4 regions of the Sporosarcina sp. P3 genome follow, and region 2 is predicted to be linked to each of the others. Evidence: riboswitches for the same ligand, from Rfam matches in the RefSeq annotation. Region 2 holds a riboswitch; each other region holds the start of a gene.
What was found. Region 2 has a riboswitch for S-adenosylmethionine ahead of CSV61_RS15515 (MFS transporter). Riboswitches for the same ligand answer to the same signal wherever they lie in the genome.

Region 1 (3,177 bases), on a different contig from region 2:
AACTGTAGCTGCAGCGTACATATTGTCCATAATACCGGCATTGTTCACTAGAATATCCAGTGTGCCGAATTGCTCCACTGCTGTATCAATCATTCTTTGTACATCTTCTTCCACCGTGACATTGGTCTTAACTGCCAGCGCTTGACCGCCAGCATTTTTAATCGTCTGGACAGTCTCTTCTGCACCTTCCATATTCATATCTGCGATGATAAGCTTCGCACCTTCACGGGCATAGAGCTCAGCAATTTCTCGTCCAATTCCAGACCCGGCGCCAGTTACTACTGCTACTTTATTTTCTAAACGATTCAACAATCTCGCCTCCAATAATAAATGTATGTTCTTTTTCAGTATATACTTTAACATCTAACTATTGAAGGATTTAGCATCTTTTCTTTACCTGCAAAAACTCGAACTGCCATAGTGTAACTGACGGTTCGAGTTGTGCGGTTTATTATTATTGAGTTTTTACGCCTTCTACTATTTCTTTTGCAGCATAAAGAGCTTGTTTTACATCAGCAATCAAATCATCTACATCTTCTACACCAACAGAGAAACGTAGCAAACGATCATCCACTCCACGGCGATTGCGTTCTTCTAAAGGAATATCCATATGCGTTTGCGTAGTCGGATACGTGATAAAGCTTTCCACGCCGCCTAAACTTTCAGCAAATGAAATGAGGTTCAGGTTTTCAAGGAATGGTCCTATCCATTCGCTATTCTGCACTCGGAAAGATAACATGCCACCGATCCCGGCGTAGAGTACGTCGGCAATGAGAGACTCTTGTTCTAAGTAAGATACCATTGCTTTCGCATTGACGTCATGCTGTTTCATGCGTAAATGCAATGTTTTCAAACCGCGGACAACCAGCCAGGAATCAAGAGGGGATAATGTAGCGCCAATCGCATTATGGTTAGTAAATAGGCGTTCGCATAACTCTTCACCCTTTGCGACGACTAGACCTGCTAGTACATCATTATGTCCACCGATATATTTTGTTGCGCTATGAATGACGATATCTGCGCCTTCTTCAATAGGTCGTTGGAAATAAGGCGTTAAGAATGTATTATCGACAATTAATAATAAGTCATGCTTTTTGGCCAATTCTGCATACGTCCCAATTGCTATGTTTTGCATTAATGGGTTTGTGGGCGTTTCCAAGAAGATCGCTTTTGTGCGATCAGTAATTGCTTGCTCGACTTCTGAAACATCATCAAACGATAGATAACGTGTCTTCACATTGTAGGTCTCTTCGTATTGATTAAATAAACGATACGTGCCGCCATATAAGTCTTCAGGTGCCAGTAGCTCTGAACCTGTCTTAAATAAGGATAAAATTAGTTGGATGGCTGCCATTCCAGAACTGCACGCAAATCCTTGATCACCAGATTCCAAGTTTGCGATTCCATCCTCTAAGATCGAACGCGTAGGATTTTTTGTTCGTGTGTAATCATACCCCGTAGATTTTCCTAGACCTTCATGGTGATACGCTGTAGACAAGTAAATAGGCGTATTAACTGCTCCGGTTTTCCTGTCACTGCGGTTCCCTAGTTGTACTAATCTGGTTTCTAATCCATTGTTTGTCATGAATATCCATCCCCCCAGCAAAATAAAAAAGAACCTCTTCTTTTCGAATAGGCCCTCGAACTTACAAGTGTATACAGCATTCTCATCTTCAAGGTGGTGTCACCATTGGAATTAGCACCGTGCCTGAGGCTGGTTGCTGAGACATCGCTGGGCCTATCCCTCCGTCTCTCTCGATAAGAATATTCTTAATATAGAAAAAACTGTTGATGGATTTATTCTACCATGCGGATATACTAGAAGCAAGCTTCCTTTTATCGTGATCGGATGACTTTTTGCTATACTTATAGGTGCTATTCATGAAAGAAAGGAGATTTTTATTTTGGCTTGGAGTTATGTTGCCCTAGCGGCAGTTATAGAAATTTTCTGGGTAGTTGGTCTGCGTTACTCTGAAACCGCAATTCAATGGACTGGAACAGGTGTGGCGATTGTATTGAGTTTTTATTTTATTATTAAAGCATGCGAAAAATTACCTTCAGGTACGGTATATGCAGTCTTTACCGGATCGGGTGCCGCGGCAATCCTTTTGGTGGATATATTCATCTTTCAAGCAGATTTCACATGGGTTACGCTGACTTTTATTGGATTAATTGTCAGCGGGGTCGTCGGTATCAAGTTGACTACAGATGAACAAGTAGATACAAAAGGAGGTGGCTGACGATGGCTTGGGTGTATTTGGCTATTGCCAGTCTCGGTGAGATTTTTGGTGTGGTAAGTATCAATTACTATTTACAGAAACGGTCTATTAAGAGATTGTTGCTCATTGTCGGAATATTTGGATTCGGCTTCGTCTTCTTGTCTCTTGCTATGCGTGAAATTCAAATGAGTACAGCGTATGCGGTATGGACAGGGTTTGGAGCAGCGGGAGCTGTATTGATGGGGATTTTGATTTTCAAAGAATCTGCTAGCGTTAAACGTCTTTTCTTTTTATCGCTCATTATTCTCGGTGCTGTTGGTTTAAAGTTATTCGGATAAAGGAGAGTGGATACACTGGTTTATTGGACACGATTTGAATATGAAGAATGGACAGTAACGCTTGCCGCTACAGAAAAAGGACTTTGCTACGTGGGATTAGCAGAAAATAGTGTGGAACAATTAAAGGTTTGGTCAAAGCGATTCGAAACTGAAGGGTTAAAGGAAGATGAAATGAAGCTTGAGGTCTATAGAGGTCAGGTCAAAGAGTATCTTTCAGGTAAGGCTATTAGTTTTTCTGCGGTGCCAGTGGATCTAAAAGGGACACCATTCCAATTGCAAGTTTGGGAAGTGCTACAACAGATACCCTACGGTAAGGTCGTAACCTATTCAGAAATTGCAGAACGAATGGGGAAAGCATCTGCTGTTCGTGCTGTAGCATCTGCGATAGGCAAGAATCCCCTATTGATCTTGGTGCCTTGTCACCGTGTAGTAGCGAAGAGTGGAGAATTGTCAGGCTATCGAGATGGTAAAGAGCGTAAAAGAAACCTGCTACAACTGGAGAAAACGCGTTTAATATGTGGTAGCGCGGAGTGAGCGATATGAAATATAAGCAAATGAAAACGAAGAAAACGCATGAAGTAGTGACGGCTAATTTATTAAACACTATTAAATACAAAAAT
Region 2 (3,177 bases):
TCTATAACTTTGTCAATCACCACCTAGCACAAACATTTTCACGTGGTAACTAGCAAAGTTTCCTCCTGTACCTTCCCACTCTCTTCTTCCGGTATACGAATAAATTTAACAATAATCGCACTCACTAAGTAAAGTGCACTAAAAATCCACACAACCCCTTCTGGTCCAACAAGCCCGATAAACGCTAAGGCAATCGCTGGCGCTACGAATGTCGATAGACCCGCGGAAAAATTCAACACGGACATCGCTGCGCCTTTATCTTCGCCTGCAACAGAAGGTACTAGTGCGCCAATCGGAACGTAACCTGCTACTAAACCTCCCCAAATGAATCCAACAATACTCGTCATCACAATGCTACCATTTGTAATGACCGGTATATAAAACAATAGTGGCGTGAATATCGCACAACCGACTCCACCAAACCAAATGATTGTGTTTTTCCAACCAAATTTATCTCCAATGAAGCCGAAGACTAAATTAAAAATGATATTTCCTAAGAAAAATGTTCCCCACAACTGCAGCCAAGCTGTTGTTTCAATACCATGTTGCGCCATATGCATGGGTAAGAACACCGGGAATCCATAAACACTTAAGCTATTGATCACGCGAACAACCCCACCTGCGGCAACCCTCGGGTTCGACTTCAAAATCGTGATCCCTTTCAGTAATTCTTTGACTGCTTCTTTTTTATTGGCAAGTTTTTTCTTTTCAAACTTGTCTTTATTAATCACTAAAGCTAAAACAGCACCAAGACATACCCAGAAAATTGATGTCCACATCGTATTGATATAACCGAGATGTTGGATTGCAAAACTTGAATACCAAGCGCCAAGCACCATCATTCCCGCACAAAAAACGAACCAGAACCAACCAACGGCTGAACTCAATTTACTTTGTGGTGTCTTATAAATAACCCATGTTAAAAAAGAATAAGCAAATAGCGGATAGCCAAAACCTTTTATGAAATAGGTCAAAAGCATAACCGGATAATTCATCGTTGAAAAACCATATGTAATAAACCCTGCCGTACCGATAATATAGACGGCTAAGCCGATTGCCATTGTACGTTTAGGACCAAATACATCTACGCAGACACCCGAAAACCAAGAAGATAGTGCAATTGAGATACCATAAACTGTGAATATAGCAGCTGATTGTTGAATGGTTAATCCACTTTCAATTAAGAAAGGACTTAACCACCCCGCTTCAATCCCATCTCCCATCATGAACAACATAACACCGAAGAAACCCCATCCTAAGTTTTTTGTTATTCCTATTTTCTCCAACATATCCACACTCTCCATTCCTGCTGATGTATTTTATATTATTTTAATAAAATAAAAAGACCTTCCTGTAAAAACAGAAAGAGTCTTTGGCAATCATCGCTCACGCAATATAAATATGCTTTGCTCTTTCTATCTCTCAAGCTACGCTTGCTGGATTTGGCACAATTATGTTGCCGAAGTTTCATAGGGCCAGTCCCTCAACTTCTCTCGATAGAAAATAATATATAATTGATAGAATTTTATTAAAACTAAACCAATGAAATTACTGTACATAATAATTGATATAAAGTCAACAGGTTATCGGAACTTTCTAAATTTACAGTCTGTAATATGGTATACTACCTACTATAAACTACTTGTTTAAGTCGATTTACATTTCAACACACGCTTTCTTTTACATTTAATAGAAGTTCTCTGTTTTAATAATTAATGGACTAGGAAACTTCAAAGTGAACTTGAAATGGTAAAATTATTTCGCTGGAAAGGATTTTTGTAATGCAATCGTATATTGATGTAAAAAATGGTATCGTTCCTTCGGTTTGTTCTCTTGATTGTCCAGACCAATGTGGATTGCTGATTCATAAAGAAGACGGGAAAATCGTTAAAATTGAAGGTGATCCTGAACATCCAGTCACAAAAGGAAGTATATGCAACAAAGTTCGGCATATGGCTGAACGGATTTATGATAAAAATCGGTTGACTACCCCTCTGAAACGCATTGGAAAAAAAGGCGATGGACAATTCGTTCCAATCAGTTGGGAAGAAGCCATTACAACTATCACAAATGAATGGAAAAAAATAATAACTGAAGAAGGTCCAGAAGCGATTCTTCCTTATAGCTTCTATGCAAATATGGGAAAACTCAGTTCTAAAGGGATGGATCGTCGTTTCTTCAACCGTCTTGGTTCGAGTCAACTGGACCGGACGATTTGCTCAGTTGCTGGCGAAGCCGGTTACAATTACACGATGGGCGGGCGTTATGGAACGGATCCAGAAGAGATGACGGAAACGAAACTATTTATATTCTGGGGCATCAATGCTGTCAGCACCAATATGCACCAAACTATGATCGCGCAAAAGGCGAAAAAAAATGGTGCGAAAACTATTGTCATTGACGTCCATAAAAACCAAACCGGTCGCATGGCGGATTGGTTCATTCCTATTTTACCTGGAACTGACGGAGCGCTTGCTCTTGGAATCATGCATGTTCTTTATAAAGAAAAACTAGTTCATCAAGAATTTTTAGAAAAGTATACAATCGGCCATGAAGCGCTCGGTGAACATGTGAAGTACTACAATCCACAAATGGTTTCCACCATTACAGGCGTGCCCGAAGAAGATATTTATAAATTGGCACGGATGTATGGGGATATTTCTCCTTCCATGATTCGCATCGGCAATGGGTTGCAGCATCATGATAATGGTGGCATGATAGTTCGAACCATCTCTTGCTTGCCTGCTTTGACAGGTCAGTGGGAATTAAAGGGTGGAGGTGCGGTCAAATCAAATTCCGACTATTTGACGCATAATATTGCTGCACTGGAACGGCCTGAACTTCAGAAAAAGCCTACGCGTAAATTTAATATGAATTTATTAGGGCAAGCATTACTGAAGGAACAACAACCGATTCGCTCGTTGTATGTCTATAATAGCAACCCCGCTGTTGTCGCACCGGATGCCAATAAGGTCCAAGATGGCTTAGCACGCGAGGATTTGTTTACAGTTGTCCATGACTTGTTTTTGACGGATACTGCCTTGTTTGCGGACATTGTACTGCCTGCGACATCCGCTTTTGAAAATACGGACTTTTATGCGTCTTTCTGGCATCACTACATCCATTTACAAGAACCTGTCATCGAAACATACGGGGACAGTAAATCCAACCCAGACG
Region 3 (3,177 bases), on a different contig from region 2:
GCTTTTCTCGAAAATTTGAAAAACAGTTAAATACGAACGTAATTATTGAATTATTTGTGAACGTTCGCTTTTAAGGTGTTAATTATAAGAAAAACACTTTAATTGAACTAAGTGAAAGGAAATAGCATAAGTCGTCTAAAGAGAAGAAGTACAGGTAAGAGTGTTATAGTGTGCTTATACTATTCGTTAAAAGGAGTGTTGAAAATTGAAAAACTTAGAATCCCTAGAGCAATTTGAGCAACTTAAACAGGAAGAAAGAGTAATATTCTTATTCACTGCAGACTGGTGTCCCGATTGCAGAGTGATTGAACCATTCTTACCGACATTAGAAACAGAGTTTGCGGAGTATGAATTCATTTCGGTTGATCGTGATGAATTTATAGATCTTTGCAGTCAGTTGGACATATTCGGTATTCCTAGTTTTGTGGCATTCAGCGAAGGAACAGAAACAGGTCGTTTGGTAAGTAAGAATCGTAAAACTAAAGAAGAGATTGAAGAGTTTATTAATAATTTATCGTAATGCAATCATTCTCTGTGAATGGATAAAAAGACAAGTAAACAAAAGGACTGAAGACAATTATAACTTTTGTTTTCGGTCCTTTTCTATAAGAAAAGCTTCTACGATAGCTCTTATATATTGTATTATGTGAAATCTATCAGTTGCTCTATAAGGATTTTTGCGCCTCGTGGACTGATGTATAGACCGTTCGACAATTGTTTGTTTTCATCCATCACATCACCGGTGATAAAACATGCCTTGGACACTTGATACTTTCTCAATATAATTTTGTCATCCTCTACGAAAATTTCGATAGGGTCGCCCTGATCGATCAACATAGAATTTCGAAGTTCTTTTGGAATGACAATTCTGCCGAGATGATCAACTTTACGAACTATACCTAAAGACTTCATAAGCTCCTCCTCGAAGTAAAGTAGTTGGTAATTTCTATTATACACAAAAATAGATTGTCTACAATTTACAATACTTGAATGTGCAGAACAATTTGACAATTCTGCTATACAATTTATTTATTCATGCTATAATAGTCTGTAATTAAATATTTCTTATCAAGAGAAGCTGAGGGAATTGGCCTGATGAAGCTTCAGCAACCTCTGTGCAAACAGGAAGGTGCTACTTCCAACAAGATTGTTGTCTTGAGAGATAAGAACGATGAACGGTCAACCCTCATTTTCTTATCTAAGAGAAATGAGGGTTTTTTGTATAGAAATAGTATTAACAGAACGTTAAGGGGGAAATAGCATGCCAATTAATATACCAAAACATCTGCCGGCAGGAGAACTGCTAAGAGAAGAGAAAATATTTATTATGGATGAAGAACGTGCTACCACACAGGATATCCGTCCAATCAATATTTTGATTTTGAATTTAATGCCTGAAAAAGAGAAGACCGAGTTGCAATTGCTTCGATTACTAGGGAATACGCCTTTACAAGTGAATGTCACATTCTTGAATACAGCAACCTATGTATCAAAAAATGTTAGTCAGAATCATTTGGAAACCTTCTATACTACCTTTGAACATATTAAAAGTCAGCGCTTTGACGGTATGATTATTACAGGTGCACCAATTGAACTTTTACAATTCGAAGACGTAGTCTATTGGAAAGAGTTAGAAGAAATTATGGAATGGACAAAAACGAACGTCACGTCTGTACTTCATATTTGCTGGGGTGCACAAGCTGCCTTGTATCATCATTACGGAATAAACAAGTTCGAGTTGCCGAAGAAATGTTTTGGAGTATTTTCACATGATATTACCGATCCGACAGTAAACTTGGCACGTGGGTTCAATGACGTATATGTAGCACCACATTCACGCCATACAGGAGTTTCATTAGAAGAGATCAAGAATCATCCTGATTTAACCCTACTTTCTGCTTCTGAAGAGGCAGGAGCGTTCATTGTGATTTCAAATGACGCAAAACATATTATGGTCACTGGACACTTAGAATACGATGCGCATACGCTGGGGGATGAATATGCTCGCGATGTAGAAAAAGGGGTCGACATCGAAATTCCTGTAAATTATTATCCAAATGATGATCCATCTAAAGAACCTATGAATACTTGGCGCTCTCACACGCATTTGTTATTCTCTAATTGGCTCAATTACTACGTCTACCAGAGAACTCCTTATAACTGGAAGTAAACGAATCCGTGTATAAATCTCTATCGTTTGCACATACTTCGATTACTGGAGGTGTATGCAGTGAACGTAGATGAATTTTTGGAGTTGTCTTTTTGGGAAATGACTTTACGAACGGTGATCTCGTTTATTGTGCTATTGATTTTGGCGCGTTTCATGGGGAAAAAACAAGTGTCTCAGTTGACTTTCTTTCATTACGTGACAGGTATCACGATCGGGTCAATTGCAGCCAATTTAGCAGGAGAGTCCGAAACGCCATTTTTAAATGGTCTATATGGAATGGTTCTATGGGCGGTATTAACAGTTCTCGCCAATTTTTTAACATTCAAATCTTTTAAACTTCGCGTATTACTCGATGATAAACCGGTAATTGTTATTCAAAACGGGAAAATACTAGAAGGCTCCTTGCGTAAATTACGGTTGAATTTCAATGATCTAAATATGATGCTACGAGAGCAGTCGATATTTTCGATGAAAGATGTCAATTACGCGATATTCGAAACGAATGGTAATTTAAGTGTCTTGCTGAATCCAGGAGAGAAACATGCGACAAAAAAAGATGTTAAAGTCTCGCCACCGCAGCCCAAATATATTCCGACTGAAATTATTACTGACGGAAAAGTGGAAGAAAAAAATATGCGGGAACTTCAATTGACTGATACGTGGCTAACAGAACAACTGAAAAAGCAAGGAATATCCAAACCAGAGCATGTTCTTTATGCAGAAATTCAGACAGACGGCAGTTTATATATAAATGCATTAAAATCGACTTGACGTGAAGAGCTCTGACCAAATCAGAGCCCTTCACGTTTTTAAAGTATTTCCCAGTTTCTTTGTTTGGCTATAGCGGTAAGTTTTTCATCTGGACGAACTGCTACAGGGTACCCAACTTTCTCTAAGACTGGGAGATCGGAAATACTGTCTCCGTAGGCAAAACTGTTGTCCCAGTCGACAGTTTTGCCTAGTAGTGCTTGATAAATTTGCTCATTTTTACGTCTACCTTGAATATG
Region 4 (3,177 bases), on a different contig from region 2:
CATTCAGCGGTTCGTTTGATGTGGAAGTGAAACAAAAAAGGGTGTTAAAAAAAGATATTGAAAATAAAGGATTACAAGTAGCCTATAAAGAGGCAGACTATGAAATGATCCCTCTTCATATTTCGCCAGCAAGGAAATAAAAAATGCAGAAAGAGACTATGAGTTCTCTTTCTGCATTGTATTAACTTATTGTTCCACACGTACCTTACTAGCGCGTTCTTTCAATGCTTCCACTTTATCCGTCTGCTCCCATGGCAATTCGATGTCAGTGCGGCCGAAGTGACCGTATGCTGCGGTTTGTTTGTAAATTGGACGACGCAGGTCAAGCATTTTGATGATTCCCGCTGGACGTAGGTCAAATAATTCACGTACGAACTCCACTAATTGAGTCTCGGAAAGTTTACCCGTGTCGAATGTATTGATCGAGATCGACACTGGGCTCGCTACTCCAATAGCGTACGCTAGCTGAACTTCACAGTGCTCAGCAAGTCCTGCTGCCACGATATTCTTTGCAACATAGCGTGCTGCATAAGAAGCCGAACGGTCTACTTTTGTAGCGTCTTTTCCTGAGAATGCACCGCCACCATGACGGGCATATCCACCGTACGTGTCGACGATGATTTTACGTCCAGTCAGACCGGAGTCTCCTTGAGGCCCACCTACAACAAAGCTGCCAGTCGGATTAATGAAGTATTTAGTTTGCTCGTCCAATAAGTTTTTTGGCACTACAGCATCAATGACAACCTTCTTAATATCCTTCTCGATTTGCTCGAGTGTTGCTTCAGGGTGATGTTGTGTAGAAATAACGATGGTGTCAATCCGCACGGGATTATTATCTTGATCGTATTCTACCGTTACTTGTGTTTTTCCGTCAGGACGTAAATACGTAATTAGCTCTTCTTTTCGAGCTTGTGCCAAGCGATGTGCCAATTTATGAGAAAGGCTAATTGGTAAAGGCATTAATTCCGGTGTTTCATTACATGCGTATCCAAACATTAGACCTTGGTCTCCTGCACCGATTGCATCTAATTCTTCATCTGACATAGAACCTTCACGTGCTTCGAGTGCCACGTTGACACTTGCAGCGATTTCAGGTGATTGTTCGTCAATAGATGTAAGCACAGCGGACGTTTCGTAATCGAAGCCGTATTTCGCACGAACATACCCGATTTCCTTTACCGTATCGCGAACGACTTTTGGAATATCCACATACGTTGTCGTAGTGATTTCTCCCATTACTAATACGAGTCCAGTCGTGATGCTCGTTTCACATGCCACACGCGCATTGGGATCCTCTATTAGGATTGCATCTAAAATTGCATCTGAGATTTGGTCGCACATCTTGTCAGGATGGCCTTCTGTAACTGATTCTGATGTAAACAGTCGACGATTTGTCATTTTGTTTCCCCCTATATTAAGCAACATGATACGGTACTCTCATAAGTCCCTGGTAAAGTTCCACGCCTAGACGTCAAGCATATACCATAAGGATTCAGGGCTAGACAATATAAAAAGCCCTCTACTCATATTCAATCCATGAGTAAAAGGCAAAATTTCACGCGCAGCACCTTTCACTCTTATCGTCCAAGGAATTAAACCTTGCTTCAGGTTTGGCACCTTCGCGTTAGACGTAAGTCTATTGCAGGTTGCCGGGTTTCACAGGGCCTGTACCCTCCACCAACTCGGGATAAGAGTATCCGTTCATGTCACATCGTATTAAAAAGTTTGGATTTTGTCAAATAATTTATCCTAAATCACTTGAGTTTTCCATTAGTATAGATTAATATTCTTAATGTGTTATACTATTTACGAATTAGGATATTCTTATCAAGATAAAAATAAATCGACTACGCAAAGGACGGTATGTAAACATGATATCTGCAAAAATTGATGATAGTTTAAAAAGTCTTCTTAGTGGAAGCAACGTGACGATCCAAGCGTCTGTGGCGGAATTAACAGAAAAAGCAGTAGCAAGAGGCGAAGCACAACTTTCTGCTGACGGTGCGATCACTGCACGTACAGGTAAATATACAGGACGCTCTCCTAAGGACAAATTCATCGTTGAAGATGCAGTGTCTAAGGACAAAGTAGATTGGGGTAGCACGAACAGTCCAATTTCAGAAGAGATCTTTGATTCATTATACACGAAAGTCATCGATCATTTGAAGGTAAAAGATGAACTCTTCGTATTTAAAGGATTTGCAGGCGCAGATAAAGACTCTCAACTGTCTATCCAAGTCATTAATGAATTAGCTTGGCAAAACTTGTTTGTTCACCAATTATTCATCCGTCCAACTGAAGAAGAATTAAAAACACACGAATCGCAATTCACAATTTTGGCTGCCCCTTCATTCAAAGCGGATCCAAAAGTGGATGGCACAAACTCTGAAACGTTCATCATGGTGTCGCTTGAAAAGCGCATCGTTTTGATCGGTGGTACAGAGTACGCTGGAGAAATGAAAAAGTCTATTTTCTCCGTTATGAACTTCTTGCTTCCTGAGCAAGATATCTTATCTATGCACTGTTCAGCAAACGTTGGAGAAGAAGGCGATGTAGCTCTATTCTTCGGTCTTTCTGGAACAGGTAAAACGACACTTTCAGCAGATGCTAACCGTAAACTTATTGGTGACGATGAGCATGGCTGGTCTGATAATGGTGTATTTAACATTGAAGGTGGATGTTACGCAAAATGTATCAACCTTTCCGCTGAAAAAGAACCTGAAATTTTCGGAGCTATTCGTTTTGGCGCAGTTTTAGAAAACGTAGTACTGGATGAGGAAACGCGTATTCCAGATTACGATGATAAATCATTGACAGAAAACACACGTGCTGCGTATCCGATCGAAAACATTGATAATATCGTGACACCGTCAGTTGCTGGTCACCCGAAGAACATCATATTCCTTACAGCTGATGCTTCCGGTGTATTGCCTCCAATCTCGATTCTTACAAAAGAACAGGCAATGTACCACTTCTTGAGCGGTTTCACTTCCAAATTGGCTGGAACTGAGCGTGGAATCACTGCTCCAGAACCAACATTCTCTACTTGCTTCGGTTCACCGTTCTTACCACTTCCTGCAGCAACATATGCAGAGATGCTTGGAAAGAAAATCGATGAGCACGGTTCAAAAGTATTCCTTGTGAATACAGGATGGACTGGCGGAATCTATGGAGTAG

Region 1: it holds a riboswitch for S-adenosylmethionine, as region 2 does, so the genes downstream of both, CSV61_RS14605 (methionine biosynthesis PLP-dependent protein) here and CSV61_RS15515 (MFS transporter) in region 2, are expected to answer to the same signal.
Region 3: it holds a riboswitch for S-adenosylmethionine, as region 2 does, so the genes downstream of both, metA (homoserine O-acetyltransferase MetA) here and CSV61_RS15515 (MFS transporter) in region 2, are expected to answer to the same signal.
Region 4: it holds a riboswitch for S-adenosylmethionine, as region 2 does, so the genes downstream of both, metK (methionine adenosyltransferase) here and CSV61_RS15515 (MFS transporter) in region 2, are expected to answer to the same signal.

What each region holds. Positions count from the first base shown of each region.
Region 1 covers NZ_PDZE01000014.1:63,073-66,249, forward strand. The annotation lists gene CSV61_RS14600 (glucose 1-dehydrogenase) at 1-309, opposite strand, end outside; gene CSV61_RS14605 (methionine biosynthesis PLP-dependent protein) at 455-1,585, opposite strand; SAM riboswitch class I at 1,665-1,765, opposite strand; gene CSV61_RS14610 (DMT family transporter) at 1,905-2,240, shown strand; gene CSV61_RS14615 (DMT family transporter) at 2,243-2,557, shown strand; gene CSV61_RS14620 (methylated-DNA--[protein]-cysteine S-methyltransferase) at 2,564-3,091, shown strand.
Region 2 covers NZ_PDZE01000017.1:36,418-39,594, forward strand. The annotation lists gene CSV61_RS15515 (MFS transporter) at 39-1,289, opposite strand; SAM riboswitch class I at 1,413-1,503, opposite strand; gene CSV61_RS15520 (molybdopterin-dependent oxidoreductase) at 1,782-3,177, shown strand, end outside.
Region 3 covers NZ_PDZE01000012.1:6,854-10,030, reverse strand. The annotation lists gene CSV61_RS13475 (thioredoxin family protein) at 206-520, shown strand; gene CSV61_RS13470 (AbrB/MazE/SpoVT family DNA-binding domain-containing protein) at 643-912, opposite strand; SAM riboswitch class I at 1,063-1,169, shown strand; gene metA (homoserine O-acetyltransferase MetA) at 1,262-2,170, shown strand; gene CSV61_RS13460 (YetF domain-containing protein) at 2,270-2,941, shown strand; gene CSV61_RS13455 (HAD family hydrolase) at 2,980-3,177, opposite strand, start outside.
Region 4 covers NZ_PDZE01000012.1:73,619-76,795, forward strand. The annotation lists gene CSV61_RS13790 (DUF3891 family protein) at 1-140, shown strand, start outside; gene metK (methionine adenosyltransferase) at 187-1,398, opposite strand; SAM riboswitch class I at 1,575-1,694, opposite strand; gene pckA (phosphoenolpyruvate carboxykinase (ATP)) at 1,872-3,177, shown strand, end outside.